Regions from separate parts of the Pseudokineococcus sp. 1T1Z-3 genome, predicted to be linked through region 4. Evidence: riboswitches for the same ligand, from Rfam matches in the RefSeq annotation. Region 4 holds a riboswitch; each other region holds the start of a gene.
What was found. Region 4 has a riboswitch for S-adenosylmethionine ahead of metX (homoserine O-acetyltransferase MetX). Riboswitches for the same ligand answer to the same signal wherever they lie in the genome.

Region 1 (7,075 bases), on a different contig from region 4:
GACCGTCCTCACCTGCGTGCAGGTGGTGCTGGAGGAGGAGTGGGAACACCTGCGGTACGCCGAGCGCGACCTCGACGCGCTCGCCGCGGGTCCTGCGGATCCGGCTCCGCAGGACTGAGGCGCTCGGTCTCGGGGGCACGACCGGGGGCGGGACACAGGTCTGGCGTCGAGGCGTCCGCCGCCCCGACCGAGAAGAGGCGACGACGGTGGAACCGTCCGGAGTCGCGGTCCGGGAACGCCCTGCGGCCGTGCCCGAGCACGACCCGTACGACTACCGCCTCCACGAGGACCCGTACCCGACGTACGCGTGGCTGCGGGCACACGAACCGCTGACCCACAGCCGCACCCGCGACTTCTGGGTCCTCTCCCGGTACGCCGACAACGCCGCGGCGCTACGTGACCCGGTGCTGCTCTCCAGCCGGAACGCGATCGCCTTGGAACCGGACGTGTGGGGCCCGGACGCGGCGGGCACGAGCTCGTCCCTCGCCATGGACGACCTGGGCCACACGTCGATGCGCCGGCTCGTCCGTGCCTCGTCCACGCCCCGTTGGGTCGCCGGCCTGGAGCCGACGATCCGAGCCATGGCGCGCGAGCGCTGGGAGCCGCTGGTCGAGGCGGGCTCCTTCGACGTCGCCGCCGACGTCGCCGTCCTGCTCCCGTGCGACGTGATGGGCGATATCATCGGCATCCCGGAGTCGGACCGCGACGCCGTCCGGGCCGACGACGACCTGCTCGACCACTGCGACGACGGCACCGAGCGCCGCTCCCCGACCTCGATGGCCGCCGGGCTGCGGCTCGCCGTCTACCACGCCTTCCTCGTCCGGGAACGCCGCCGCACGCCGGTCGACGGGCAAGGCGCTGGCGTCGTCCTGGTGCTACGGCGGGCTCGACCCGCTCCTTCGGCGGGCCGGTCTCGGCGGTCGCGCGGCCGACTGGGGCGCCGAGGTGCTCCGGTTCGACACCCCGACCCAGATGGTCGCCCGGACCCTGACGGCGGACACGGCGCTCCACGGCACGACCGTCCCCGAGGGGCCCGCGTCGCCCTGCTCCTGGGGTCGGCGAACCGCGACCCTCAAGGTTCGCCGACCCGGACGTCATCGATCTCGACCGCGACACGAGCCCGGTGCTCACCCTCGGGCGAGGGCCCGCACCTCTGCTTCGGCACAGCACTCACGCAGCTGGAGGTGCGGGTCGCCCTCGTCGCTGCGGCCTCACCCTCAACAAGCTCGTCGAGGCCGTACGGGGACGTCGAGCGGCGGGACGTCGGCGTCGACCTCGTAGTCCTCGACGACCCGAGCGGCCTCCCGCGCCTTCAGCGGCGGGCGGGCGCCGGACTACTGGCCGATCTGGGACGTCATCCGAGGCCGGGAGTCCTCGGCCGTGTGCGCCCCGGGAGCCAGGCCGGGGGGCCTCGTCGTGGCTGCGGGGCGCGGCGACGCGGCGGGTCCGTCGGGGCGGGCGACGGGCGGGTCGTGGCCTGCCGTGCCTACGCTCTCGCGACGACGCCCGCAGCGACACGCCGGTGCCGCCACGTCCGGACCGACATGCCCGTACCGACCCGGAGGACCTCATGGGGCCGACCCGCACCGCACGCGTGACCTCGACGACGACGGCTGCGTCCCCCAGCCCCCGCGCGCGGCGCACCACCGGCCCGGGCGTAGCCCTCGGCGCGGCGGTGCTGCTGCTCGTGGGCGCCGGCTGCGGCGGCGAGGAGGTCACGGCCCCGGAGTCCGCGAACACCCCGACCGAGCAGGAGAGCCCCCTGCCGACGCTGCCGTCCCCGGACGGCTCGACGACCGGCACGGGCAGCGGGGGCGACGACGCGGAGCCCGCCACGACCGAGCTGACCGCCTCGGTCGGGACCGAGGCGGACCCCGAGGCCTACGTCATCTCCCTCGTCGACGCCGACGGCACCGAGGTCACCGAGCTGCCCGCCGGGGACTACACGATCACCGTCGAGGACCCCGCCACCACGCACAACTTCCGGCTGACGGGGCCGGGCGGCGTCGACGAGGCCACGTCCGTGCCCGAGGTCGTCACGACGACCTGGGACGTCACGCTGGTCGAGGGCGAGTACGACTACGTGTGCGACCCCCACCCGAGCATGGTCGGCGGCTTCACCGTCACCTCCTGACCCGACCGGCGTCCCTCCTCCGCGACCCGGCCTCGTCGCGGAAGGCGGGCCGCCTCAAGACCGCGACGTGTGACCTCGTCGCGGCTCTTCCGCGACGTGTGACCTTGTCGCGGGACGAGGTCGCGCGCCGGCGGGCGGCGGCGGGCCGCGCGGCTGGACCTCAGCGGGACGACCAGCCACCGTCCGAGGCGACGGTCTGGCCGGTGACCCAGGCGGCCTCGTCGCCGAGCAGCCAGGCGACGAGGCGGGCGGCGTCGGCCGGCGTGCCCCAGCGTCCGCCCGGGCTCGCCGCGGCGACGGACGCCCGGAGCGCGTCGTCGGCGTAGCCCGTGTCGGTCGGGCCAGGGTCGACGCAGTTCACGGTGATGCCGCGCGGGGCCAGGTGCACGGCCAGGCTGCGCGTGAGCTCGTGCAGCGCGGCCTTGCTCGCGGCGTAGGGCAGCTCCCCCGGCATGGCGCCGTGGTGCTGGCCCGAGGTGAACCAGAGCAGACGCCCGCCGGGACGGGCGTCGTCGTGCTGGGCGGCGAAGGCCTGCGCCAGGAGCAGCGTCGCGCGGGTGTTGACGGCGTAGGCCAGGTCCAGCTCTTCCGCCGTCAGCTGCTCCAGCGACCGGGCGGACGAGCGCGCGTGGTTCGCGACGACGGCGTCGACGTGCCCGAACGCCGCTCGCGCCGCATCGACCAGGAACTGTGGTGCGCCAGGCTCGGCGAGGTCGACCTCGACGAGCTCGACGTGGGAGCCGTTCACGCGCAGCTCGTCCCGCAGCACCTCTGCCCCGTGGGGGTCGGCTCCCCACGGCTGCTCGGCGTCGTGCGGCGGCCACCCGTGCAGCAGCAGGCCCGCCCCGTCGGCGGCGAGGCGGCGGGCGATCGCGGCCCCGATGCCGAGGCGCCGGCTCGCGCCGGTGAGGAGGACGACCCGGTCGTGCAGCGGCTGCGGGCTCACCGGCGGTGAGCCTGCTCCCCGACCGGGCGGTGCACAAGGTCGGTCGGCGACCGGTCGCCGCACCAGCGCCTCACGGCCGCGGGAGGGGTGCTGGAGTGCCTACGGTCCCGCCGTGCCCTCGACCTTCTCCGCCGCTTCCGCACCCCAGCGGCCTCCTGCGCACCGCTCGCCGGTGCTGCTGCTCGGCGTGCTCGTCGGTGGCGCGGTCGGCACGGGCCTGCGCCTGGCCGCAGGGCTCGCGCTGCCGCCGCAGGAGGGCGCCTGGCCGGCGGGGACGCTGCTCGTCAACGTCGTCGGCGCCTTCTTGCTCGGCCTGCTGCTGGAGACCCTCGCCCGGCGCGGGCCGGACGTCGGGGCGCGCCGGGCCACGCGCGTCGTCGTGGGCTCCGGTCTGCTCGGCGGGCTGACGACGACGAGCGCCCTCGCCCTGGAGACGGTCGAGCTGGCCGGCGCCAGCCCTGCGACGGCGCTCGCCTACGCCGGGACGACGCTCGTCGCGGGGGTGGCGGCCGCGGCAGTCGGCGTCGCCCTGGCGTCGTCGGTCGGCCGCGGGGCGCCAGGCCCGCAGGTGGCGCGGTGAGCGCCGCCGTCCTCCTCGCGGTGTGCCTGGCCGGCGGGCTGGGTGCGGTCGCGCGCGTCGTCGTCGACGGCGAGGTGCGCAGCGCCCTCGGCGGCCGGTGGCCCTGGGGCACAGCGGTCGTCAACGTCGCAGGCTCGCTGCTCATCGGGCTGGCGACCGGTCTGCTCGGCGGGGCGGAGTCGGGCGCCGTCCTGCCGGTCGTCGCCACCGGCTTCTGCGGCGGCTTCACGACCTTCGGCACCGCCGTCGTCGAGGTGCTGCGGCTCGGGCAGGAGCGTCGTGCCGCCGCGGCGGCCGCCGCCGCGCTCGTCACCGTCCTCATGAGCACCGCCGCGGCCGGCGGCGGGCTCGTGCTGGGCAGGCTGCTCGCGGGCTGAACGGCGCCCGCGGTCCGGACGGTGGGCACCCGTCCCGAGGGCTGGTCACCGGGCGCCTCGTGCCCTACGGTGCGAGCAGGTCAAGAGCGCCAGCGACAAGCCCCGGCTCGCTGGCCGGCAACCCTCCTCCGCGGTGGGGTGCCCCGGGTGAGGACCTGGCCGCGCCGGCCCTGGCGCGGCAAGCGCGGACCTTCGGGTCCTGGCTCTCCAGGAGACTGCCGTGAGTGCTGCCCCCCGTCTCGCCCTCGTGCCCGCCGCGCGGCCTCCTGCTGCCGGGCGTCTCGCCGTCGGGCAGCGCCAGCCGGGGGGTCGGCGTCTGCGGGCCGCGCCCGCGCCCGGCGAGCACCCGCTGCTCCCCGTCGTCGGCGGCGAGGAGCGCGTGCCGCTCGTCACCGGCGGCGAGGCGCGCTACGCGGGCCTCGACGTCGCCGCGAGCGCGCCCGCGCTGGTCTGGGTCGCCGAGCACGTCGAGCGGGTGCTGCCGCTGTACGCGAGCGTCCACCGCGGCGCCGGGTACGCCTCGCAGGTGAGCACCGCCGTGCTGGAGGGCTCGCGCGACGTCGTCGCCGGCTTCGTCGGCGCCCGCCGCGACGACGTCGTCGTCTGGACGCGCAACACCACCGACGCCCTCGCCGTCCTCGCCGGCTGCGTGCCGGACGGCGGGTCGGTGCTCGTGCTCGACCTGGAGCACCACGCCAACCTGCTGCCGTGGCGCACGCAGGGCCACCGCGGCGTCACCCAGCGGGTCGTCGCGGCGGCCAGCACGCTCGAGGGGACGGTGGAGGCGCTCGAGCGGGCGCTGGCCGCAGCGCCGACGTCGCTGCTGGCCGTCACCGGCGCGAGCAACGTCACGGGCGAGGAGCTGCCGCTCGCGCGTCTCGCCGCGCTGGCGCACCACTACGGCGCGCGCCTGGCCGTGGACGCCGCCCAGCTGGCCCCGCACCGGGCGCTCGACCTCGCGCGCGACGGCGTCGACTGGGTTGCCCTGTCCGGCCACAAGCTCTACGCGCCCTTCGGCGCCGGCGCGCTCGTCGGGCGCCGCGACTGGCTCGACGCCGGCACGCCGCACCTGGCCGGCGGGGGAGCGGTCGAGGAGGTCGGCGCCGACGACGTCCGCTGGGCGACGGCGCCCGCCCGGCACGAGGGCGGGACGCCGAACGTCCTGGGCGCCGCCGCGCTCGCCGCCGCGTGCGAGGCGCTCTCCGCCCTGGACGACGGCGCCTTGGAGGCGCACGAGCAGGCGCTGCGCGCGCGACTCCTCGACGGGTTGGCGCAGGTGCCGGGCGTCCGCGTCGTCCGGGCGCTGGAGGACGTGCCGTCGTCCATCGGGGTCGTGACCTTCACCGTCGACGGCGTGGACCCGGGGCTCGTGGCGGCGTACCTGTCGGCCGAGCACGGCGTCGGGGTGCGCGACGGGCGCTTCTGCGCGCACCCGCTGCTGGCGCGGCTCGGGCTGCCCGGCGGGGCGGTGCGGGCGAGCGTCGGCGTCGGCACGCGGGCAGAGGACGTCGACCGGCTGGTCGCCGCGCTGAAGTCGCTCGTCGCCGACGGCCCGGCGTGGACCTACGAGGTCGTCGAGGGCCGGCACGCACCGGTCGACGACCCCCGGCCGTGGCCGGAGTGGGGCGACCCGAGCGCACGGGCAGCGGCCGCGCGGCCCTGCGGAGGCTGAGGCACCCGGCGCTGGGGACCGCTGTCGGCGGCGCCACCTACGCTCGCCTGCCGTGAGCGAGCAGACCGCACCCTCCTCCGCCGGACGAGGCAGGGGAGCCGAGACCGCCGTCCCGCCCCGGCAGGCCCGGTCCGTCCTGGCCGGGGTCCTCGTCGCGACGCTGCTCGTCTCCTTCGACCTCCTCGCGGCGGCTGCGGCGATGCCCGAGCTGCGGCGCGACCTGGAGCTGGAGCGCGCCGTCGCCCTGCCCGTGGCGGCCTCGGTGCTCGGCGTGGCGCTGGCGGTGCCGGTCGCGGCGCGCGCCTCGGCCCGCGGGCCCCGGCTGGCCCTGCTCGTCGCCGCGGCGCTGCTGGTGCTCGCCGGGGGCGTGGCCGTGACGCTCGCCCCGGGGCCGACCGGCCTGGACGGCGACGCCTCGGCCTCGGTGCTGGCCGTCGGGCTCGGGCGGCTGGCGCAGGGCGTCGGCGCGGGGGCCCTCGTCGTCGGCGCCGGGGCGGCGCTCGTCACGACCGTGCCGACCGAGCTGCAGGTGCGCGTGCAGGCGGCCCTCGTCCTCGTCACCGGGGTGGGGGCCGTGCTCGGGGCCCTGGCGGGAGGGCTGCTCGCCGACCAGGTGGGGGGGTGGCGGGCGGTGCCCCTGCTCAGCGCGGCCCTCGCCGTCGTCGCGCTCGTGCTCCTGCGGTCGGTGCGCGCCCGCCCGCGGACGAGCGCGCCGCGGTCGCCGGCCGCGGGCCCGTCCTCCTGGGCGGTCCTGCGGCAGCGCGGGGTCCTGCTCGGGGCGGTCGTCGGGGCGGTCGTCGGGACGACCGCGCTGCTCGCGCTCGTCCAGACGGTGCTCTTCCTGGAGCTCACCCCCCCGCTCGTCCGCGCCGCCGTGCTCGTCGCGGGGGTGCTGGCCGGGCTCGTCGGCGTCGTCGCCGCGACGGCGGCCCTGGCGCGGGTGGGCCGTGCACCGGCGGTGGCGCAGACCGGGACCGTCGGCGCCGTCGTGGCCGCGGCGGGGCTGCTCCTCGTCGCCTGGCTCGTCCTCGACGGCCCACCGCTGGCCCTCCTGCCCGTGGTGCTCGTCGGCCTGGGGCTCGGGGCCGTGGTGCAGGGGACGGGTCTCGTCGTGTCCCTGCTGGCGCCCGAGGGCAGCGAGCGGGAGGCGACGGCCGCGCTCGGGGCGGCGCGCCGGCTCGGTGGGGTGATGGCGGCGCTGCTGGTCCTGCTGCTGCCGCTCTTCGGCGTCCTCGACGGCAGCGGCCCGACGCCGGAGGGGCTGCTCACGCCCGTCGTCGGTGTCGGCGGGACGCTGCTGCTCCTCGCCCTCGTCCCGCTCCTCGGCGTCCTGCCCCGTCAGGGCGAGCAGCGCCACCCGCCCCGC
Region 2 (7,075 bases), on a different contig from region 4:
GGGCGACCTGCACGGCGAGGTGGCCCACGCCGCCGCTGCCGGCGTGCACGAGGACCACGTCGCCGGTGCCGACCTCGCACAGCTCGACCATCCGCAGCGCCGTCAGCCCGGCCAGGGGCAGGGCGGCCGCCTCGTCCCACGTCATGCGCGCCGGCTTGCGGGCCACGCTCACCGCCGGGACGGCGACGCGCTCGGCGTAGGTGCCGCCGCCGACGACGTCCTTGCGGGCGTAGGTGAGGACCTCGTCGCCGACCTGCCACTCGGGGACGTCCGGCCCGGTCCCGACGACGACGCCGGCGGCGTCCCAGCCGGGCACGACGGGGAACGTCACGTCCATGAGGGCGTCCAGGCCGCCCGCCATGAGCTTCCAGTCGACGGGGTTGACCGCCGCGGACCGGATGTCGACCAGCACGGCGCCGGGCGCCAGCTTCGGCTCGGGGAGGTCGCCGGAGGACAGGACGTCGAGGTCGCCGTAGGTGTCGTAGCTCATCGCGCGCATGGCCGCTCCAACGACGCCGCGCCGGTCGTGCTTCCTGCTGCGCACGGCGTCTGCCCGACACCTGTGCCGCCCCTCGACCGGAGAAAGGCTACGAAGTCCGCCGTCAGGGCCCTCTGAGAGGGAAGAAGGCTACGAAGTCCGGTCGAGGGGGCTCAGTCGTGCCAGTGCACGACGAGCTGCTCGCGGTGGGCGAAGCGCTCGAGGTGGCCGCCGAGCACGTCCTGCACCCGGGCGAGGGACGCCGCGTCGGAGGCACGCGCCAGCAGGACGAGGCGGGTCGCCTCGGCGCGGACGACGCCCGTGCCGGCCCCGATGGTGAGCTCCTCTCCCTCGGAGGTGCTCTGCAGCGGGGCCTTGCGGGCCAGGTGCGACACCAGCTGCTTCGCCCAGCGCTCCGGACGGTCGATCTCGACGTCGGCGCGGGAGGTCAGGGCGGTCTGGGCGGTGTCCATGCCTGCATCATCGCCGTGCACCGCCCGCCTCCCGCCAGTCCCCGACCAGCAGGCGGACGTCGGCCGCTGCGACGGCCTCTCCGCGCCGACCGGACGAGCGCCCCTCCGCGGGTGCGGCACCCTGGCGCCCGTGACGCTGCTCGGCCTCGCCGCCGCCCTCGCGGCCATGCTCGCCAACACCGCCGCGACCCTCCTGGAGGCGGCCGGCAGCCGCCGGGCCAGCGCCGACCGACCGGTCTGGCGCCAGCCCGCCTACCTGCTCGGCCTCGCCCTCGACGGCGTCGGCTGGGTCCTCGCCGTCGTGGCGCTGCGCTTCCTGCCCGTCGTCGCCGTGCAGTCCGTGCTGACGTCCACGGTGGCCCTGACGACGCTCGCCGCGCACCGCTTCGACGTCCGCCGGGTGCCGCGCGCCCAGCTGGTGGCCGTCGGCGGTGTCGTCCTCGGGCTCGTGCTCGTCGCCGCCAGCGCCGCCCCCGGCCGGCCGGCCGCGCTCCCCTCGGCGGCGGTGCCCGTGCTCGTCGCCAGCGCGCTGGTCCTCGCCGCGCTCGCCCTGCCCGTCCTGCGCTCCGGTCGGCCGCTGCTCATGGCTGCCGTCGCCGGGGCCGCCTACGGCGGGACGGCGCTGAGCGTGCGGGCGCTGCACATCACGAGCGACCTCGCCGAGGACATGAGGCTGCTCACCCAGCCGCTGACCTACGCGCTCGTCGTCATGAGCGTCGTCGGCGTCCTGCTCGTCGCCGCCGCCCTGCGGGAGGGTGCGCCCGGCACGGTCACGGCCGTCCTGTCCGTCACCGAGGTGCTGCTGCCCGGCCTGGCTGGCCTCGCGCTGCTCGGCGACGGCGTCCGGCCCGGGTGGGCACCGGCGCTGGCTGTCGGCGTCGCCGTCCTCGTCGCCTCGGTGCTGGTCCTCGCCCGTCCGGAGGTGGACCGGCGCCGCGTGCCGGTGTGAGCCTCAGCGCCGAGCGCGTCGGCGCCGGCGCAGCAGCACCCGGGCGCGCAGCGCGACGACGGCCAGGGCCAGCAGGGCGAGCACGCCGAGGGCGACGACGCCCAACGCCGGCAGGGCCGAGCCCGAGGGGTCCTCCTGGCCGGCGAGCGTCTCCCGGACCGTGTCGGCCACCGTCTCGGTCTCGCCCGGCACCACCGCGGGCGTCGGGGCCGCCGCCGCGGCCACCTGGGCGCCGACCTCCGCGGCCACGCGGGCGAGGTAGGGGTCGGCCGCTGCGGTCGGGGAGCGCCCGTCCTCGGTCTCGGAGAGGACGACGAGCACCGTCTCGCGCCCCGGGTCGAGCAGGTAGGCGGCGTCGTGGCTCACCGAGGAGGTGTCACCCGTCTTGCTGGCGAGGTCGACGCCGGGCAGGACCGGGGCGAACTTGGTGTCGAGCTGCTGGCCCCGCAGCCAGCCGAGCAGGAGCCCGCGGGAGGAGGCCTTCAGCACGTCGTCCTCGTAGACGGCCCGGAACAGCTCGAGCGTGCTCGCGGTGTCGATCTCGTTGCGCGCGCCCCCGCCGCCGGAGGACATGAACAGGCGCCCCAGGTGCGTCGGCTCCAGGTCGAGGTCGTCGACGAGGCGCTGCACCTCCGGCAGGCCGACCTCCTCGGCGAGCACGTTGCTCGCCGTGTTGTCGCTGACGGTGATGGCCAGCTCGGCGAGCTCCGCGACGGTGGCCTCGTACGGCGAGCGGTAGCCGGCGACCACGCCCGCACCGCCGACGTCGTCGGCGTCGGTCACCGTGACCGGGGTGTCCAGCGTGAGGTCGCCCCGGTCCACGGCGCGCAGCGCCGCGACGACGAGCGCCACCTTCACGAGCGACGCCGAGGAGTAGGCCTCGGTCGAGCCCAGGACGACGGGCCCGTCGGTGAGCGTGGCGCCGTCCAGGGACTCGACCCCCACCGACAGGCGGACGTCGTCCGCGGCGGCCTCGTCGACGAGGGCCTGCAGGGGGGCGACGTCGAGGCGGCCCGCGCCCGGCACCGGCGTCGCCGAGGGGATGGCCGTCGACCCGCCCGTCCAGCTCGCCGTCGACGAGCTCGCGGGGCCGGCGCCCGGCTCGGACGCCGCGGCCGGCCCGCCCGTCAGGCCGGCCACGAGGGCAGCGCCGACCGCGGTCAGCAGCGCGCGGCGGGGGGCGAGCACCGCTCGATGATGCAGCGGGAGCGGGCTCGACGGCGGGAGCCGCGCGCCGGGCGGGTCGACGGCGCCGCCGGCAGCGGTGCCGTCACGGGGGCGGCGTCACGGCGGAGCCGTCACAGGTGCGGCGCGAGGTCGGCGAGCAGTCGGCGCCCGTCCGGGGCGAGGACGACGGGCACGTCGCCCTCGGCCTCGACGCGGGGCTGCGCGCCGCGGCCGACCTGCCGCAGCGCGATGCCGGCGACGTGCCCGGGGTGCGAGCGGGCGAAGTCGCGGTAGATCTCCGGGTCGTGCTCGCCGTCGTCGCCGACGAGCACCCAGCGCACGCCCGGCATCTCCCGTGCCAGCCGTTCCAGCGACGCGCGCTTGTGCGCCTGGCCGCTGCGGAACCACCGGTCGGGGGTGATGCCCCAGTCCGTCATGAGCACCGCGCCCGCCGGGAGGCGGTGGCGGCGCAGGAAGCGCACGACCGGGCCGTTGAGGTTCCACGCGCCGTTGGAGAGGTAGACGACGGGTGTCGTGCGGTCGCCGGCCACCAGGGCCTGCAGCAGGGCGCAGATCCCCGGCACGGGGTGCCGGTTGGCGCTGGAGCCCGTCAACGTGCGCCACGCGGCGAGCAGCGGCGTCCGCAGGCCGGTGACCCACACGGTGTCGTCGACGTCGCAGACGACCCCGCGGACGGCGTCGGCGGGCGCCACGTGCACGACGCCCTCCAGGGCCGCGCGCCCGGGCACGGCCAGGTGCACGCGCTCGCGGCCGGGCTCGAGGTCGGCGTCGACGACGGCGTCGAGGAAGCCCGAGGCGTCGGTGCGCACGGACGTCGACCGGCCGCCGAGCGTCACCTCGACCTCGGCGTCGGGCAGCTCGAGGGTGAGGAAGCGGCGCCAGCCCGGCAGGCCGACGCGCTCGGAGGGCTCGGTGCCGCGCGGCGCGAGCAGCACCCGCCCGAGGACCCGCGCGCCCCGCGGCGTCCCGTAGCCGGGGTAGGTGAGCAGCGCCGGCGTCCAGCCGCGCCGCCGGGCCAGCGCCGCCGCCGCGTCGCGGACGCCGTTCTGCACGCGGTAGGCGGTGCGCACGCCCCTGGGGGCGTCCGCCGGCATCGCCGACGACGGCCGGCGCTGGCTCTCCTGCACGGGCGTCAGCGTGCCCGACGGCGAGCAGGGGCGCCCGGCCGTCCGGCCCTCCCCGGGTCCTCTTCCGGGTCGTCCCTCAGGGGCGCCGTGGGTCTGCCCACGGGGCCGCGAGCGCGCTATCGTCGGGAGCGGTCACGAGTGCCAGCGCGAACCCCCGGGTCGCTGGCCGGCAACCCTCTCTCGCGGTGGGGTGCCCCGGGTGATGACCAGGGTGCCTGCCCGTCCTGTCGCGGCGGCAGCGCCAAGCGCGGGAGGCGACCGTCTGCCGTGCCCCGTCGAGGGCGGTGACGAGCGCCGCCCTCCTGCACAGGGAGAGCCATGAGCACCACGACACCGTCCGCCCGCGCCGACCGCCTCGCGGCCGTCAGCCCCGGCGGTCCGTTCCGCGCCGAGCACGTCGGCAGCCTGCTGCGCCCCGCCGCCGTCACGCGCGCCCGCGCCCAGCGCGAGAGCGGCGACATCACCGCCGAGCAGCTCACCGCCGTCGAGGACGAGGCGGTGCGCCACCTCGTGCGCCGCCAGGGCGACCTCGGTCTGGGCGCGGCGACCGACGGGGAGGTGCGCCGCCACTCCTGGCACGAGGACTTCGTCTTCGGCCTGGAGGGCATCGAGCCGGGCGGCACCTTCGCCTTCCCCTTCCGCGGGGGCCTGGACGGCACCGAGGTGCTCTGGCCCGGCATCGAGCGGCACCTGCGGGGGCCTGTCCGTCTCGGCGAGACCATCTTCGGGCCGGCCCTGGCGTCGCTGCAGGAGGCGGTGGCCGAGGCGGGGACCGGCGCCGTGCCGAAGCTCACCATCCCCTCGCCGAACATGGTCCACAACGGGGTCACGCCGCTGGGCTGGACGGGCGTCTACGACGACGAGGCGGCGCTGCAGGCCGACGTCGCCGCCGCCTACGCCGAGGAGATCACCCGCCTGCACGCGGCCGGGCTGCGCTACCTGCAGGTCGACGACGTCGCCCTCACCTTCTTCGGGGACCCCGTGCACCGGCAGAGCCTCGGCGGCGAGGGGGCGACCCTGCGGCGGACGGTCGACGCCTTCATCTCCCAGTTCAACGCAGCCCTCGCCGGCCGGCCGCGCGACCTGCTGGTGGGCACGCACCTGTGCCGCGGCAACTACCGCTCGGCGTGGGCGATGGAGGGCGGCTACGACGTCGTCGCCGAGCAGCTCTTCAACGACCTCGACGTCGACGTCTACTACCTGGAGTTCGACGACGAGCGCTCCGGGTCGCTGGAGGTGCTGCGGCACCTGCCGCCGGGCAAGACGGTGGTGCTCGGGCTCGTGACCTCCAAGACGCCCCAGCTGGAGGATGCCGACCTGCTGCGGCGCCGGGTCGACGAGGCCGCGCGGTACGCCCCGCTGGAGCAGCTGGCGCTCTCGCCGCAGTGCGGCTTCGCCTCGACGAAGGAGGGCAACGCGCTCACCGAGGACGAGCAGTGGGCCAAGCTCGCGCACGTCGTCGAGGTCTCCGAGAGCATCTGGCGCTGAGGGACCCACGTCGGCCGACCCGGCGGCTCACCCCGTCGGGCGGTCGGGGGCCGGTGGCGGAATGGCACGGCGCCGCAGGCGTTGTCCTCATGGAGCGGGCGATCTGCCCGCGTGCCGCAGCAACAGCAAGGAACCGCACCGTGTCGTCCCACCAGCCTTTCCTCGACCCGACCACCGCCGCCGCGACCCTGCGGACGTCGGAGCACCACGACCTGCAGGCGCGGCAGCGCGCCGCCAGCGCCGCTGCGCGCCGGCGCACCTCGGCGGCCGACGACGTCGCCGCGCCGCGCCGCAGCTCGAAGGCCACGCCCCAGATCTGACGCCCCAGAGCTGAGGCCAGGTACGGCCCGACGCCCCGGGACCTCACGGTCCCGGGGCGTCGTCGTCCCCGGCGGCCCCAGCACGGTGCGCAGGCCGGTGCACAGGACGGGGAGGGCTCAGAGCGGCACCTCCCGCGACGGCACGAGCTCGTCGAGGAGCGCCAGCAGGTCGCCTTCGCGCCCCGGCCCGGCGACGACGCAGAGACCGACGGGCAGCTCGCCGACCCGGCCCCACGGCAGCCCCAGGGCGGGCAGCCCGGCGAGGGACGCCAGGCAGGTCAGCTGCAGGGTCGCGGTGCGCGCCGCCTGGACGGCGTCCTCGTCGGCGCCGACGAGTGTCGCCGGCCCCGCGGTGCTGGGCAGGCACAGGGCGCCGCCGCCGTCGAGCAGGGCGTGCAACCGGGTGCGTGCCTCCGCGAGCACCGCCCGAGCGGCTTCCTCCGCGCCGTCGGCGAGCTGCTCTCCCGCGCGGAAGCGGCTCTCCACCACCGGGTCCAGCGCGCCGGGGGTGGCCCGCACGAAGGCGCCGTGGCTGCGCCAGGCCTCGGCGGCCTGCACGACCCGGAAGGCCTCTGCCCACCGGGAGACGTCGTCGGCGCCGAGGTCCTCGGCCGGCACCTCGGCCAGCGGCAGCCCGGTCTGCACGGCGACCGCCAGGCAGGCGGCGTCGACGGCCAGCCTCGTCGCCGGCTCGGCGAGGTCGTCGAGCACGGCGCTGCGCAGCAGCCGCGCCGGCCGGGCGCCCGTCGCGGCCCTTCCGAGCAGGCAGGGTGCCGCCGCGTGCAGCAGCCGGCCGTCGCGGGCCAGCAGCCCCACGGTGTCGAAGGAGGGCGCCAGCGGGAGCACGCCCTCGACCGGGACGACGCCGTGGGTCGGGCGCAGCGCGTAGAGGCCGCAGAAGGACCCGGGCACCCGCAGGGACCCGGCCGTGTCGGTGCCCAGCCCGAGGTCGGCCGCCCCGGAGGCCACCGCCGCGGCCGCGCCGCTCGTCGACCCGCCCGTCGTCCGGCCGGGTGCGGCGGGGTTGTCGGGCGTGCCGTAGTGGCGGTTGC
Region 3 (7,075 bases), on a different contig from region 4:
CTTCGTCGGGGCGTGGCGTCCGTGGCCCCCACCCGGGGGGCGCCCGTGGGACGCAGGACGTCGTGCCCGACCACCGTCGCCCGGCTTCCTCAAGACCTCCTCAAGGACGAGGCCCCCGGGACGGGCATGAGGTGACCTTCAGGTGACCCGCCGCCGGCTCGCCGGCTCGCCGCCCTGGCGCGACAATTCCGGTCCGTCGGGCGCCGCCCGACGGCGTCCAGCCCCACCCGCGCCGCAGCCCTGGAGGCCGACGTGCCCGTCGTCATCACCCTGATCCGCCGGTACCTCGTCGCCCGTCTCGCCCTGCCGCTGGCCGGTCGGGCCATGGGTGCGGCCGGGCGCCGGCTCGAGGCCTCCCGCGGACCGGGCGCCGTCTCCTCGGGGCTGCAGAAGGGCAGCCGCCTGCTCTCCCGGCGCGCCCGTCGGGCCGACGACGAGCGCGGCTGAGCCGTCGACGCCCGCGGGGGCTCGAGGCCCTCAGAAGGCGTGAGCCCACGGGGCCGTCATGGCTCTCGCCCAGGCCCTCCCGTCAGACTGCCGGCATGGCCGCCCCCGCACCCGCGCGCGTCCTGCTCGTCGAGGACGACGAGGCCATCCGCGAGGCGGTCCTCGGCGCGCTCGCCGACGAGGGGCTCGTCGCGCGCGGCCTCGTCGACGGCGAGGACCTCGAGGCCGAGCTCGACGGCTTCCGCCCCGACCTCGTCGTCCTCGACTGGATGCTCCCGGGGCGCCCCGGTCGCGCGCTGGTCCGCGTGGTGCGGGGTCGCACCGACGCCGGCGTCGTCATGCTCACCGCCCTGGACGACCTCGCCGACCGGGTGAGCGCCTTCGGTGCCGGGGTCGACGACTACGTCGTCAAGCCCTTCGCCATGGCCGAGCTGGTGCTGCGGCTGCAGGCGCTGCTGCGCCGGCTGGGCCGGCTGCCGAGCACCGTCGAGGTCGGCGACCTCGTGCTCGACGAGGGCGCCGGCGTCGTCACCCGCGGCGGCCATGCCCTGGACCTCACCGCGACCGAGCGCCGCCTGCTGGCCTTCCTCGTCGCCTCCCGCGGGCGGGCCGTGTCGACGACGCAGATCCTCACGCAGGTGTGGGGGTACGACGACTACGCCGACAACCTCGTCCAGGTGCACGTCAGCGCCCTGCGCCGCAAGACCGAGGCCCATGGCCCGCGGCTCATCCACACCGTCCGCGGTGTCGGCTACGTGCTGCGGGCCGGCTGAGATGGGCTCGGCACGAGCAGGTCTGGCGTGAGGAGCCGCCGCGTCGAGCGGCTGCGCACCGGCTCGCTGCGCCGGCGCGTCGTCGTCACGGTGCTGGCCCTGCTGACGGCGCTGCTGCTCGTGCTCGGCGTCGTCGTCGACCAGGCGCTGCGGGCGCGGCTGGAGGGCGAGATCGAGCAGCGCCTGCTCGACCGTGCGGCGGTCGCGGTCGCGCTCCAGGGGGAGGTCGACGCCGACGACCTCGTCGACCAGCTGGCGGGACAAGGTGTCTCGGTCCGGTACTCCGGTGACGACGGCGTCCTCACCGCGGGTCCGGCGCCGTCGGCCGGCACCGGCGGGCGCGGCGACCGCGTCCGCGACGGCGTCCGCCAGCGCGGGGACCTGCTGAGCACGACCACCGAGCTCGACGACGGCACGCTCGTGCTCTCGGCCGACGCCTCGCAGGTGCGGACGACGGTGGCGCAGGTGCGGGCCGTGCTCGCGGTGGCGAGCGTCGTCGTCCTCGTGCTGGCGGCCCTGGCGCTGCTCGCCGTCGTCGGACAGGTGCTGGCGCCGCTGGACCGCATCACCGCGACGGCGCGCTCCATCGCCGCCGGCGACCGGGGTCGCCGGCTGCGGCCCGACCGGCCCGGCACCGAGCTGGGCCGTACCGCGGCGGCGTTCGACGACATGCTCGACGCCGTCGAGGGCGCCGAGGCGCGGGCCCGCGCCTCGGAGGAGCGGATGCGTGCGCTGCTCTCCGAGGCGGCGCACGAGCTGCGGACGCCGCTGGCCGGCGTCCACGCGGCGGCCGACCTGCTCGTGCGCGCCGAGCGCCCCCGCGCCGAGACCGAGCGGCTCGCCGCCGCGGTCGCCCGGGAGTCCCGGCGTGCGTCGCGGCTCGTCGACGACCTCCTGACGATGGCCCGCATCGACCGCGGGCTGGAGCTGCAGCTCGCCGACGTCGACCTGCGCGACCTGGCGCGGACGGCCGTCGAGGACCGGCGCCTGCGGCCGTCGGCCGCCCTGCACCTGGCGTCAGGACCGCCGCTGCGCGTGCGTGCCGACGCCGACCGCCTCGCGCAGGTGCTCGCGAACCTGCTCGACAACGCCGTCCGCGCCGCTGGTCCGGACGGCTCCGTCGAGGTGCGGACGGGCCGGGAGGGCGACGACGCGGTCGTCACGGTCCTCGACGACGGCCCGGGGGTGCCGCAGGCGGACCGCGAGCGCGTCTTCGAGCGGCTCGTGCGCCTGGACGAGGCGCGCTCCCGCGACGCCGGCGGCGCAGGCCTGGGGCTGCCCATCGCCCGCGGCATCGCCCGTTCGCACGGGGGCGACGTGGTCCTGGCGCCACGCCCCGACGGGACCCGGGGGACGGCTGCGGTGCTCCGCCTGCCCGGGGCCGGCGTCACCCCTGTGCGTCCCGCTGGTTGAGACGCGGGTCCCGGGCGTCGCCGCCGGTGTCCTACCGTCCTCGCCAGGTCATGAGCGCCAGCGTCAAGCCCCGGCTCGCTGGCCGGCAACCCTCCTCCTGCGGCGGGGTGCCCCGGGTGATGACCGGGCCGTCGTCCGTCCGGGCGCGGCAAGCGCGGGCTCACGCGAGCCCTTGAGCACGGGAGCGCCCCCATGTCCGTCGAGCCCACCAGCACACCTGCCGCCGAGCCGCAGACGCCGGACGTCGCCGAGGCGGGCCCGCTGTCCGACGCGCCCGCGCCGGGCGGCTGGTCCTTCGAGACCCGACAAATCCACGCGGGCTCGGCGCCGGACCCGACGACGGGCTCGCGGGCCCTGCCGATCCACCAGACGACGTCGTTCTCCTTCGCGAGCACCGAGCAGGCCGCCGCCCGCTTCGCGCTCAGCGAGATCGGCAACATCTACACACGCATCACCAACCCGACGACGGAGGCGGTCGAGAACCGCATCGCCGACCTCGACGGCGGTGTCGGGGCGCTGCTCGTGGCCTCCGGCCAGTCGGCGGAGACCTTGGCGATCCTCAACGTCGCCGAGGCCGGCGACCACGTCGTCGCCAGCCCGAGCCTCTACGGCGGCACGGTGAACCTGCTGCGCTACACCCTGCCCAAGCTCGGCGTGACGACGACCTTCGTCGAGGACCCCGACGACCCGGAGTCGTGGCGCGCTGCGGCGCAGCCGAACACGAAGGTCTTCTACGGCGAGGCCATCCCCAACCCGCGGGGCGACGTCCTGGACGTCGAGGCCGTCGCGGCGGTCGCGCACGAGGTGGGGGTGCCGCTCGTCGTGGACGCGACGGTGGCCACGCCGTTCCTCTCGCGCCCGCTGGAGTGGGGCGCCGACGTCGTCGTGCACTCGGCGACGAAGTACCTCGGCGGTCACGGGACGGCGATCGGCGGGGTGATCGTCGACGGCGGCACCTTCGACTACGCCGCCCACCCCGAGCGCTTCCCCGGCTTCAACACCCCCGACGAGAGCTACCACGGTCTGGTCTACGCGCGGGACCTTGGTGTCGGCAGCGAGCTCGGGGCGAACCTCGCGTACATCCTCAAGGCGCGGGTGCAGCTGCTGCGCGACCTGGGGCCGGCGATCTCCCCGTTCAACGCCTTCCTGCTCGGTCAGGGCATCGAGACGTTGAGCCTGCGGCTGGAGCGGCACGTCGCCAACGCCCAGGCGGTCGCCGAGTGGCTGGAGGCGCGCGAGGACGTCGAGCGCGTCCAGTACGCGGGGCTGCCGTCCAGCCCGTGGCACGCCCGGCAGCAGAAGTACGCGCCGCGCGGCGCCGGCGGCGTGCTCTCGTTCGAGATCGTCGGCGGCCTGGAGGCGGGCCGGCGCTTCGTCGACGGCCTCTCGCTGCACAGCCACGTCGCCAACATCGGCGACGTGCGCAGCCTCGTCATCCACCCGGCGTCGACGACGCACAGCCAGCTCTCGCCCGAGGCGCAGGAGAAGGCCGGCGTCACACCAGGCCTCGTGCGGCTGTCGGTCGGGCTGGAGCACCTCGACGACATCCTCGCCGACCTGGAGCAGGGCTTCACCGCCGCCAAGGGGTCCTGAGGGTCGCCGTCCCGCGCGCGCGTGCTGGCGGGAGGGGCGCCGTCCGGTCTAGCCCGCAGGGTCCGCGGTGCGCGGACTTGTGGGGCTGGCGCGCCGTCTACTCGGGGTGGGCGCGGAGATCGCGGGTCGACGCGCCGTGGGCTGCCCCGCGAGGTCCGCGGTGGTGGGGACGAAGGCGGCGCAGCGGGGCCTGGCCCGGGAAGTCCGCGGTGCGCGGACTTGTGGGGTGGTGTGACGGAGGCCTGACCCGGGAAGTCCGCGGTGCGCGGACGTCGCGGGCAGGGCAGTGGTGGTTGGCCCGCGGGGTCCGCGGTTCGCGGACTTGTGGGGTCGGCGCGCCGTCGACTCGGGGTGGGCGCGGAGATCGCGGGTCGACGCGCCGTGGGCTGGCCCGCGAGGTCCGCGGTGGAGCGAGTGCTGACGGCGCAGGGCGACGCGCGGCGACGACGTCCCGCGTCCCCGCGACGGGCTGCGCCCCGACGACGGGCTGCGCCGTGACGACGGCCCCCGCGGCCGGGCCAGGTGGCCCGGCCAGGGGGCCGTCGCACGAGCCGGACCGCGGCAGCCGGGTCGGGCGAGCCGGGTCAGGGCAGCCGCAGCACCTGGCCGACGTAGATGCGGTTGGGGTTGGAGACCCGGTCGCGGTTGAGGTCGTAGATCGCCTGCCACGTCGTGCCGTTGCGCGCGGCGATGGCGCCGAGGGTGTCGCCGCTGCGCACCGTGTAGGTGCCGGACGGCGCGGGCGTCTCGCCACCACCACCGCCGCCGCCACCGCTGCCCGGCACCCGCAGCACCTGGCCGACGTAGATGCGCCCCGGGTTCGAGATCCGGTCGCGGTTGTCGGCGTACAGCTGCTGCCAGGTGGTGCCGTAGCGGGCGGCGATGGCGCCGAGGGTGTCGCCGCTGCGGACGGTGTACGTCGCACCCGACGGCGGCGCCGGGGCGGGGTCGGCCGGCGGCGCGGGCTGGGAGCTGCCGCCCCCGGGCGGGGTGGGCGTGCCGCGCTTCTCGGCCTCGCCGTAGCCGAGGCGGGCGGTGCACGCGGGCCAGGCGCCCCAGCCCTGCACGGCGAGGACCTTCTCGGCGACGGCGATCTGCTCCTCGCGCGTCGCGAGGTCAGCCCGGGCGGCGTACTGCTGGCCGCCGAACCCGTCCCACGTGGGCTGGTAGAACTGCAGGCCGCCGTAGTAGCCGTTGCCGGTGTTGATGTCCCACCGGCCGCTGCTCTCGCACTGGGCGAGTCGGTCCCAGACCGCGTCGGTCGCGGCCGACGCCGAGCCAGCGGTGGACAGCCCGACGAGCGGGCCGACGGCGAGGGCGGCGACGGCGCCGAGGCCGACCGGGCGGCCGAGGCGGGAGCGACGGGTCGTGCGTCGAGCGGGAGAGCTCGTCTGCGTGGTGATGGCGTTGGCCTCTCGCGCATGCGCCTCGCGGTGGACCGCGCCCCGCCCTGCGCTGTGGTGAGGGTGACGTCCGCCGGGCGGGGAGGCGCAGGCGGACGGGCTGTCGGGGCCCGCGCGAGGGGCGCGGGCGGACGTCGTCGGCACCAGCGGGCGCCGGCCGGGGGCTCGGCGCGTGCGCGCCGGCCCGAGGACGCGGCGACGGTAGGTGATGTCACGAGCAGGTGACAACCCGTCCGGGCGAATATGTGTCACCTGTGAGAGTGGCTGCACGGCAGGCCCATACGAATCACACACCTGTGGTTCGCCGATCATGGTGCCGTCGCGGCCGGCGTCGCCGCGATGACCGTCCGTGCGTGCCCCGTCACTCGTGCCTCACCGCCCCCATCTCCGGTTGCGTGCCGTGACGAGCGCGCTACGCCCCCTCGGCGCCGGCGACGACGCGCCGGGTTGCCGCCTCCAGGCCCCGCCGCGAGCGTGTCCGCCATGAGCGCACTCACGCGAGGGCTGACCGCCGGAGCCGTCGGCACCACCGTCCTGCAGGCCGTCACCTACGCCGACATGGCCCTGCGCGGCCGGCCCGCCAGCGAGGCGCCCGGGCAGACCGCCGACGCCCTCGCCGGCCGGCTCGGGCTCGGCGTCCCCGGCGACGGCGAGCGGCAGGGGCACCGCCGCACCGCCCTCGGCGCGCTCCTGGGCACCACGACGGGACTCGCCACCGGGGTCGTCGCCAGCCTCGCCCGCCGCCGCGGGTACGCCCTGCCGGGCGCGCTCGGCGGCGTCGCCACCGGGGCGCTGGCGATGGCGGCGAGCGACGGGACGTCCGCCGCGCTCGGCGTCAGCGACCCGCGCACGTGGACGGCGGGCGACTGGGCCGCCGACGTCGTCCCGCACCTGGCCTACGGGCTGGCGACGCACGCGACGCTCGAGGCGATGTCGCCGCAGCCCGGCGACGTCGTCCGCAGGCCCGCCTCGGGCGGCCTCGTGGCCCGCTCCTTCGTGCTCGGCGTCGCGACGGGCGGGCGCAGCTCCCTCGGGCTGGCGGCGCCGGTGCTCACCGACGCCCGCCCCGACGGGCCGGGCGCGCTGGCCCGCGTCGGCGCGGCCGCCGGCGTCGTCGGCGAGGTGGTCATGGACAAGAAGGCCTCGACGCCGCCGCGCACCGCGCCCGGCCCCCTCGGCGGGCGGCTGCTCGCGGGGGCCGGTGGAGCGGCGGCCCTCGCCGCCCGGGAGGACCGCACGCCCACGGCCCCGGCGGCGGCCGGTCTGCTCGGCGCCCTCGGCGGCTCCTACGCCGGGCTCGCCTGGCGCACCTGGGCGGCGAGCCGGCGCTCGCCCTTCGACGCCGACTGGCAGGCCGCGCTGGTCGAGGACGGCGTCGCGGCGGCGCTCGCGCTGGCTGCGTGCTGGCCCGGGCGCCGGGGCCAGCGCACCGCGGTCCTCGGGTAG
Region 4 (7,075 bases):
CCCCGGCCGCGCCCCACGTCGTGGCCGTTCATGGCGCGGGTGAGCACGACGTAGCTGCCGGCGTCGAAGCGGCGCACGAGCTTGTCGGCGTGGTGGTCCAGGTAGGACTCCACGGCGAAGCGTCCGCCACGCGCGACGTCCTCGCCGGCCTGCGCCCGCCGGCCGAAGCGGGCGTCGACCTCCTGCGCGCTGCGGTAGGTGGTGTGGGCGATCCGGCGGGCGACGCCCAGGCCGTGGTGGGGCCCGAGCCCGTCGGGCGCGTCGTGGTAGTCCCCGCCGGCGTAGCGCGGGTCCCCCTCGATCGCCGCGAGCTGGGCCGCCGCCCAGGCGATCTGGTCGGCGCTGGCCTCCGCGCAGGAGGCCAGGACGAGCAGCCGGCGCACGCGGTCGGGCGCGCAGACCGCCCACTCCAGCGCCCGCATCCCCCCCATCGAGCCCCCGAGGACGAGCGCGAAGGAGGCCACCCCGAGGGCGTCGGCGAGCGCCTCCTCGGCGGCCACCTGGTCCCGGACGGTCAGCGCCGGGAAGCGGCTGCCCCAGGGCCGCCCGTCCGGGGCCGGTGACGCCGGGCCGGTGCTGCCGCGGCACCCGCCGAGGGCGTTGGGCGCCAGCACGCACCACCGGTCGGTGTCCAGCGCGAGCCCGGGACCGACGAGCCCCTCCCACCAGCCGGGCGTGGGGTGGCCCTCCCCCGCCGGTCCGACGACGTGGCTGTCACCGGTGAGCGCGTGGCAGACCAGGACGACGTTGGCCCCGTCGGCGTCGGGTCGGCCCCAGACCTCGTAGGCCATCTCGACGCCGGGCAGCACCGCGCCGGACTCCAGGACGAGGTCGCCGACGAGCACGCTGCGCCGCTCGCCCACCGGGTCGCCCGGGCGCCAGGCCGCGCTCGCGGGGGGCGGCGGCTGGGGCGAGGCCGCGGGTGCCGCCGCCGCCTGCCCGCCCGGGGCGGCAGGCACGGCGGCGGTGCGCGCCGGCGGCACGGGCGTCACGGCCGGGACGACGGAGAGGGTGCTGGCCACGGCGACCTCCTGGTCGAGGGGCCGTGCGACGCCGGCCCGCGCTTGCCCGCCGACGACCGACGGGCCCGGTCATCACCCGGGGCACCCCACCGCGGAGGAGGGTTGCCGCCCAGCGAGCCGGGGCTTGGCGCTGGGACTCATGACCTGGGCCGACGGTACCTGCCCCGGCTGCGGGTCCTCAAGGCGCGTCCCTCGCCCGGCGCGGGCGCCGCTGCCGCTCACCGCGGGACGTCAGCCGCACGGCGGGCGCTGGTCCTCCTCACGGCGGGCGCGGACCCACGCGGGCGTCGCCCCGGCGTCAAGGACGTCGAGCACGAGCTGGCCCATCGAGGAGGCTGGAGCGACCTCGACCGACCGCTGCGCGCAGTGCACGGCCCGCGCGCCGTCACCGGCGAACCAGGCCGACCACGCGAGGGCGCCCAGAGCCTCGGCGCCGTCGGGGCCGGGCACGTGCCGCACGACGGCAGCCAGGAGCGCGTCGACGGGGTCGACCAGCGCGGGGACCGGCTCGCGGGCCTGGTCGGCCGCGCCGACCACCTGCTCCATGAGCGCCGCGGACCGACCGGCGTCGTCGAGCCCGCGCAGCAGCAGCCCCGGCACGTCGCCGGCCTCGTCGAGGCACGACACGAGCAGGGCGTCGCGGAGCCGGGGGTCCCGCAGGCTCGCGGCCAGACGGCCCAGCAGGACGGGGTCGTGCCGCTCCCCCGCGGGCAGGTCCGCGTCGGGCGCCGGCCCGTCGGGCCCCACGGGCAGGGCTCGTGCCGCCTCGGCCGCCCCCCGCTCGACCGCGACGGCGCGCTGGAGGGCCTGCCACGCCTCGACGCGCACCCGGGCCGACCGCTGCTCGTCCTGACCGCTGCGGCGCTGCCGCGCCCGCTCGGCGGCGACGCCACGCCGGGCCTCCTCCTGCGCCGCCGAGGACACGGGCACGAGGTCTGCGAAGAGGTCCTCGCGCGTGGTCAGCGGGGCCGAGCCCGCGACGACCATCTCGGCGGCGACCCGGCTGCCGAGGACCTCGGCGAGCGGCGCCCCCTCCGGCGGGCAGCACCCCTTGCGGCAGGCCAGGCTGCGGTAGCACCGCCCGTCGACCCACCAGGACTCGCGCAGACCGACGCCGGCCTCCCGGCAGCGGAGCTCGAGGAGCGCCTGGAGGAGGTCGGGGGTCCCCGCGTCGCGCGGGTCGAGCCAGGGGTCCCCGGGCGGGCCCTGGTCGTCGTAGAGGACGGCGACGACCTCCTGCGCGCCGTCGGCGACCATGTGCCCCACCGTCGAGGTCACCACGAGGTCGAGGTGGGCGGCGGCCTGCTGCTCCAGGGCCGCCACGGCCAGCAGGTCCTCGACCTCGCGGTCGAGCCGGGCGACGGCCTGCACCGACGCGGGCAGGTCGACGCGGGCCACGAGCCCGACGCGCCGGCGCGGCCCGCGCAGGCTCACGAGCACGAGGCTGCGGGAGGGGTGGAAGCCCAGCTGGTGCGGGACCAGGGCCAGCAGGTCGCGCGGGTCGCCGCTGCGGACGAGCAGGGGCTCGGCCTGCGCCTCCGCCGGACGCCGGCCGGCGCTGCGGGGACCAGGCGGTGCGCCGCGCCCGCGACGGCGGGACCCCGGGACGTACGGCCCTCGGGGGGCGGTGCTGCGCGGGCGGTCGGACGGGGCGGCGGGCCGCTCTGGGGTGCTCATGCGCCGGAGCGTGCACCCGGTGGTCAGGCCCGGCGGCGTCGTCCACAGGCAGCCCGCCTGCGGGCCCGACCGACGCCCCTGTGGACGACGGGCCACTGCGAGGCGTCGCCCGGCGGCGCGTCAGACGACGACGTGCCCCTCGACGGTCTCGCCGCGGCGGGCGCCGGAGGAGGCCGCGCGGGCGTCGTCGTCGACGGCCGCGCCCTCGCCCTCGCCCTCCCAGCGTAGGAAGGCGTTGGTCTCCTCGAGGACCGCGCCGGCCAGCCACGCGAGGACGAGCGCGTCGTCGGCGAACCCGGCCATGAGCAGCAGCCCCTCGGGCACGAGGTCGACCGGGGACACGACGTAGGCGACCGCGAGCGCCATGAGCCCCAGCCTCTGGACGGTCGTGCCCGGGTACCGCCCCCGCAGCGTCGCGGCGACGAGCCGCGGCAGGGCGGAGACCTGCTCCCAGATCCCGGGGTCGCCTGCCCGGCGCGAGCGCAGGAAGGCGGCGGCCAGGGCGCGGAAGGCGCCGGCGGAGTGGGTGCGAGCGGTCACGGGTGCCTCCGGGGTGCTCGGACGGGTACCCCAGGGTAAGCGCTGCTCATCGCCGGGCCAGGTCGGCGATCCCCCCGGCCGGGAAGTCCTCCTGCGCCCGCCTGCCGATGCCGCGCATGAGCCAGGCGTCCGCGCCGGCGCCGACGACGCCGCCCGCCACCGGGACGAAGCGGCCGAGGCGGCCGACGAGGCGGGCGCCCATCTGCCCGAGGAGGCGGAAGCCGACGCCCTTGTTGACGGCCATCCGCGCCGGGGCGGGCAGGCCGCGCAGCAGCGTCCGCGACAGGAGGCCGCCGCCGACCCCGGCCACCGGCAGGGCGTTGCCGGCCCCGACGAGGCTGTCCAGGACGGCGGCGCGCACCCCGGCGTCGCGCAGGTCGTACCCGCGCACGTGGGCGAGCGCGGCGGCCAGCCGGGTGCCGAGGGCGTAGAAGCCGACGACGTTGGCGGGCAGCGCCACCGGCAGGGTCACGAGCCCGCCGAGACCGGTGACGAACCCCTCGACGCCGGCCAGCCGGACGTGGGAGCGCACGAGCCGCGCCACCGCCGCCTCGGCGTCGCCCTGCTCCGCCGCGAGGGCGGCGTCGGCGACCTCGTGCGCCGCGTCCAGGGGGCCGGCCCCGGCGATGCCGAGGTCGACGAGCCGCTGCACCAGGCCGGCGGCGGCCTTCTCGCGGTCCTTCTCGTCCTGGCGCGAGGAGCCGTCCTTCGGCATGGGTCCTCCGGGTCGTGGCCGCCGGCGGGCCGCTCGCGCGGGCTGGCGGGTAGAGGGCGGGTGGGAGTGGCGGGTCGGGTGCGCAGCCCCGCCGGCACGAGGGGTCGGCGGCGCTGTCGGTGGGCGCCCCCATGATGACGGGGTGCTGCTCTCGACGCTCGCCGCCGCCCTGGACCAGGTCGCGGCCACCTCCTCGCGCCGCGCCAAGGCCGAGCTCGTCGCCGACGTCCTGCGCAGGGCCGCCACCGGCGCGCCGGCCGAGCGCGACGTCGTCGTCCGCTACCTGGAGGGCGAGCTGCGCCAGCGGCGCACCGGCCTGGGGTGGCGCTCGCTGGCCGACCCGCCGCCGCCGGCCGCCGCGGCCTCGCTCGCGGTGCTCGACGTCGACGCCGCGATGGCGTCCGCGGCGGCGGAGTCGGGCCCCGGCTCGGGCGGGCGGCGGCAGGGGCTGCTGCGGGGCGTGCTCGCCGCCGCCACGGCACCGGAGCAGCGGCTCGTGGCCGGTCTCGTCTCCGGAGAGCTGCGCCAGGGCGCGCAGCGGGGCGTGCTCGTCGAGGGCCTCGCGCTCGCGGCCGGGGTGCCCGCCGCCGCGGTGCGCCGGGCGCTGACGCTGTCCGGTGACGTCGTCGAGGTCGCCGCCCTGGCGCTCGCCGCGGAGGGCCCCGGTGCGGCGCGAGCCGCCCTGGACGGCGTCGGCCTGCGTCTGGGACGGCCCGTCTCCCCCATGCTCGCGGCCTCGGCGCCCTCGCTCGGCGAGGCGCTGGCCCGCACGGGCGCCGCACTCGTGGAGTGGAAGCTCGACGGCGTCCGCGTGCAGGTGCACCGGCTCGGCCGCGAGGACGACGGCGAGGACGACGTCCGGGTCTGGACGCGGACGCTGGAGGAGGTCACCGACCGGCTCCCCGAGGTGGTCGCGGCGGTGCGGGCGCTGCCGGGCCAGGGTCGGCTCGTGCTCGACGGCGAGGTGCTGGCCCTGCGGCCGGCCGGCGGCGCCGCCCCGCGGGCGCCGTCGCCGGAGGCCGACGGCGAGGTGCCCGCCAGCGGCTCCGGGACGCCGGGCTGGCAGGCACGACGTCCTGCGCCCTTCCAGGAGACCTCCTCGCGCGTCGCCACGCGGACGCCGAGGGCCGAGCCGCCCCGACCCGGCGCGACGGTGGCCGACGGGGAGGGGGCCGAGGAGCCGCTGCAGCTGGTGCTCTTCGACGTCCTGCACCGGGACGGCACCGACCTGCTCGACGCGCCGCAGCACGAGCGCCGGGCCGTGCTGCTGGACCTGGCCCCGCACCTGGCGGTGCCCGGCGTGGCCGTCCCGGCCGCGGGCGAGGACGGCGAGGTCGGTGCCGGACGTCTCGCCGCGGCGGAGGAGCTCTCGCGGACGGCGCTGGCGCGCGGGCACGAGGGCGTCGTCGTCAAGGCGGCGGACGCCCCGTACGCCGCCGGACGTCGGGGCGCGGCGTGGGTCAAGGTCAAGCCGCGGCGCACGCTCGACCTCGTCGTGCTCGCCGTCGAGCACGGCTCCGGGCGTCGCCGCGGGACGTTGTCCAACCTGTGGCTCGGCGCACGGGACCCCCGCGGCCGCTTCGGGCCGGCCGGCGGCCTCGTCATGCTGGGCAAGACCTTCAAGGGGCTCACCGACGCGATGCTGGCCTGGCAGACCGAGCACCTGGGCGCCCTGGCGGTCGAGGACTCCCGCGGGGTCGTGCGGGTCCGGCCCGAGCTCGTCGTCGAGATCGCACTCGACGGCGTCCAGACCTCCCCGCGCTACCCCGCCGGCCTGGCGCTGCGCTTCGCCCGCGTCCTGGCCCACCGGCCCGACAAGCCGGCCTCGGAGGCCGACGTCGTCGAGGAGGTGGAGCGGCTGCACGCCGCTGCGGCCGGGCCGCCGTCGCCCTCGTGAGCACCGAGGACCTCCTCGCCGTCGTCCGCGCGCCCGCGGGGCTCGGCCTCGCCGACGCCGAGCGCGCGTGGGCGGTGCCCGCCCGCGACGCCGCCGCCGCCGCGGAGGTCCTCGCGCGCCTGGAGTCCGAGCGCTCGCCCCGCTGGGTGCTGTGGTCGGCGGAGGACCTGCTCGGGCCGCTGCTGGACGCCGCGCCCGACCTGCGGCTGGCGCGCGCGTGGGACCTCGCGGCCGTCTGCCGGCTGCTGGAGGGTGGGGCACGAGACGACCCCTCGGCCGTCGTCGCCGCCGCGGCCGGGCTCGACCCGGGCGCGGCGCCGGCGGCGGGGCAGCTCGACCTGGGCGGTCTGGTCGAGGAGGCCGGCGGCGCGGGCGACGGTGGGGCCGGCGGGCCGCTGCGGGCCGACGGGCACCTGCGGGCCGACTGGGCCGACGGCGCCTGGGCCGCGTCGCCGGCGAGCGCCGCGGCGTGGGCCGAGCTCGCGCTCGCCACCGCGGGTCGCCAGCGCGAGCAGCTGACGGGCCCCTCGGCCTCGGGGCGGGCCGGCCCGCTGCACACGGCGTGGTCGGAGTCCGCGGCGTCGCTGCTGGCCGTCGAGCTCGGCACGAGCGGTCTGCCGCTGGACGTCGGCGTGGCCGCCGAGGTCCTCGACCGGCTCGTCGGCCCACCCGCCGGGACCGAGCGGGAGGCCGCCGCCCAGCGCGCCGCCCGCGACGCGCCCGTCCTGCGGCTGCTCGGCGACGCCACGGTGGACCTGCGCAACCCGGCCGCGGTGCGCGCCGCCCTCGCCTCCCGAGGGCTCGACCTGCCCGACACCCGGTCCTGGCGCCTGGAGCAGCTGGCCGCCGCGCCCGGTGCCCACCCGGTCCTGGCCGCCCTCGTCGGGTGGCGCCAGCGCGAGCGCTTCGCCGTCGCGCACGGGCACCGCTGGCTGGCCGAGCACGTCGCGGGCGGGCGGCTGCGCGCCACGTGGTCGGCGAGCGACGGCGGCGCCGGCCGGATGACGGCGACGGGCGGCGTCCACAGCCTGCCCCGGGAGCTGCGCCCGGCCGTCCGGGCCGATCCCGGGCACCTGCTCGTGCGCGCCGACCTCGGGCAGGTCGAGCCGCGCGTCCTCGCCGTGGTCTCCGGCGACGAGGGGCTCGTGCGCGCCGCGGCGGCCGAGGACCTCTACTCCCCCGTCGCGCGACGGCTCGGCGTCGGGCGCGACGTCGCGAAGGTCG

Region 1: another riboswitch for S-adenosylmethionine. It lies ahead of WDV86_RS01155 (aminotransferase class V-fold PLP-dependent enzyme); the one in region 4 lies ahead of metX (homoserine O-acetyltransferase MetX).
Region 2: another riboswitch for S-adenosylmethionine. It lies ahead of WDV86_RS03475 (5-methyltetrahydropteroyltriglutamate--homocysteine S-methyltransferase); the one in region 4 lies ahead of metX (homoserine O-acetyltransferase MetX).
Region 3: another riboswitch for S-adenosylmethionine. It lies ahead of WDV86_RS08260 (bifunctional o-acetylhomoserine/o-acetylserine sulfhydrylase); the one in region 4 lies ahead of metX (homoserine O-acetyltransferase MetX).

Annotation. Positions count from the first base shown of each region.
Region 1 covers NZ_JBBHZF010000001.1:263,488-270,562, reverse strand. Annotated here, with positions in the region: gene WDV86_RS01180 (DinB family protein) at 1-118, shown strand, start outside; gene WDV86_RS01175 (cupredoxin domain-containing protein) at 1,571-2,134, shown strand; gene WDV86_RS01170 (SDR family oxidoreductase) at 2,295-3,080, opposite strand; gene WDV86_RS01165 (fluoride efflux transporter FluC) at 3,193-3,660, shown strand; gene WDV86_RS01160 (fluoride efflux transporter FluC) at 3,657-4,037, shown strand; SAM riboswitch class IV at 4,116-4,228, shown strand; gene WDV86_RS01155 (aminotransferase class V-fold PLP-dependent enzyme) at 4,354-5,709, shown strand; gene WDV86_RS01150 (MFS transporter) at 5,762-7,075, shown strand, end outside.
Region 2 covers NZ_JBBHZF010000012.1:16,994-24,068, forward strand. Annotated here, with positions in the region: gene WDV86_RS03450 (NADP-dependent oxidoreductase) at 1-499, opposite strand, end outside; gene WDV86_RS03455 (DUF2218 domain-containing protein) at 652-951, opposite strand; gene WDV86_RS03460 (hypothetical protein) at 1,082-1,900, shown strand; gene WDV86_RS03465 (serine hydrolase) at 1,904-3,088, opposite strand; gene WDV86_RS03470 (App1 family protein) at 3,199-4,215, opposite strand; SAM riboswitch class IV at 4,346-4,469, shown strand; gene WDV86_RS03475 (5-methyltetrahydropteroyltriglutamate--homocysteine S-methyltransferase) at 4,534-5,703, shown strand; gene WDV86_RS03480 (hypothetical protein) at 5,844-6,023, shown strand; partial or broken gene WDV86_RS03485 (AtzH-like domain-containing protein) at 6,141-7,075, opposite strand, start outside.
Region 3 covers NZ_JBBHZF010000023.1:172,078-179,152, reverse strand. Annotated here, with positions in the region: gene WDV86_RS08275 (hypothetical protein) at 253-447, shown strand; gene WDV86_RS08270 (response regulator transcription factor) at 543-1,220, shown strand; gene WDV86_RS08265 (sensor histidine kinase) at 1,248-2,633, shown strand; SAM riboswitch class IV at 2,680-2,794, shown strand; gene WDV86_RS08260 (bifunctional o-acetylhomoserine/o-acetylserine sulfhydrylase) at 2,826-4,226, shown strand; gene WDV86_RS08255 (transglycosylase family protein) at 4,811-5,899, opposite strand; gene WDV86_RS08250 (hypothetical protein) at 6,113-7,075, shown strand.
Region 4 covers NZ_JBBHZF010000020.1:59,525-66,599, forward strand. Annotated here, with positions in the region: gene metX (homoserine O-acetyltransferase MetX) at 1-959, opposite strand, end outside; SAM riboswitch class IV at 1,056-1,167, opposite strand; gene WDV86_RS07300 (DUF4192 domain-containing protein) at 1,254-2,699, opposite strand; gene WDV86_RS07305 (YkvA family protein) at 2,820-3,239, opposite strand; gene WDV86_RS07310 (hypothetical protein) at 3,286-3,954, opposite strand; gene WDV86_RS07315 (ATP-dependent DNA ligase) at 4,097-5,851, shown strand; gene WDV86_RS07320 (DNA polymerase) at 5,848-7,075, shown strand, end outside.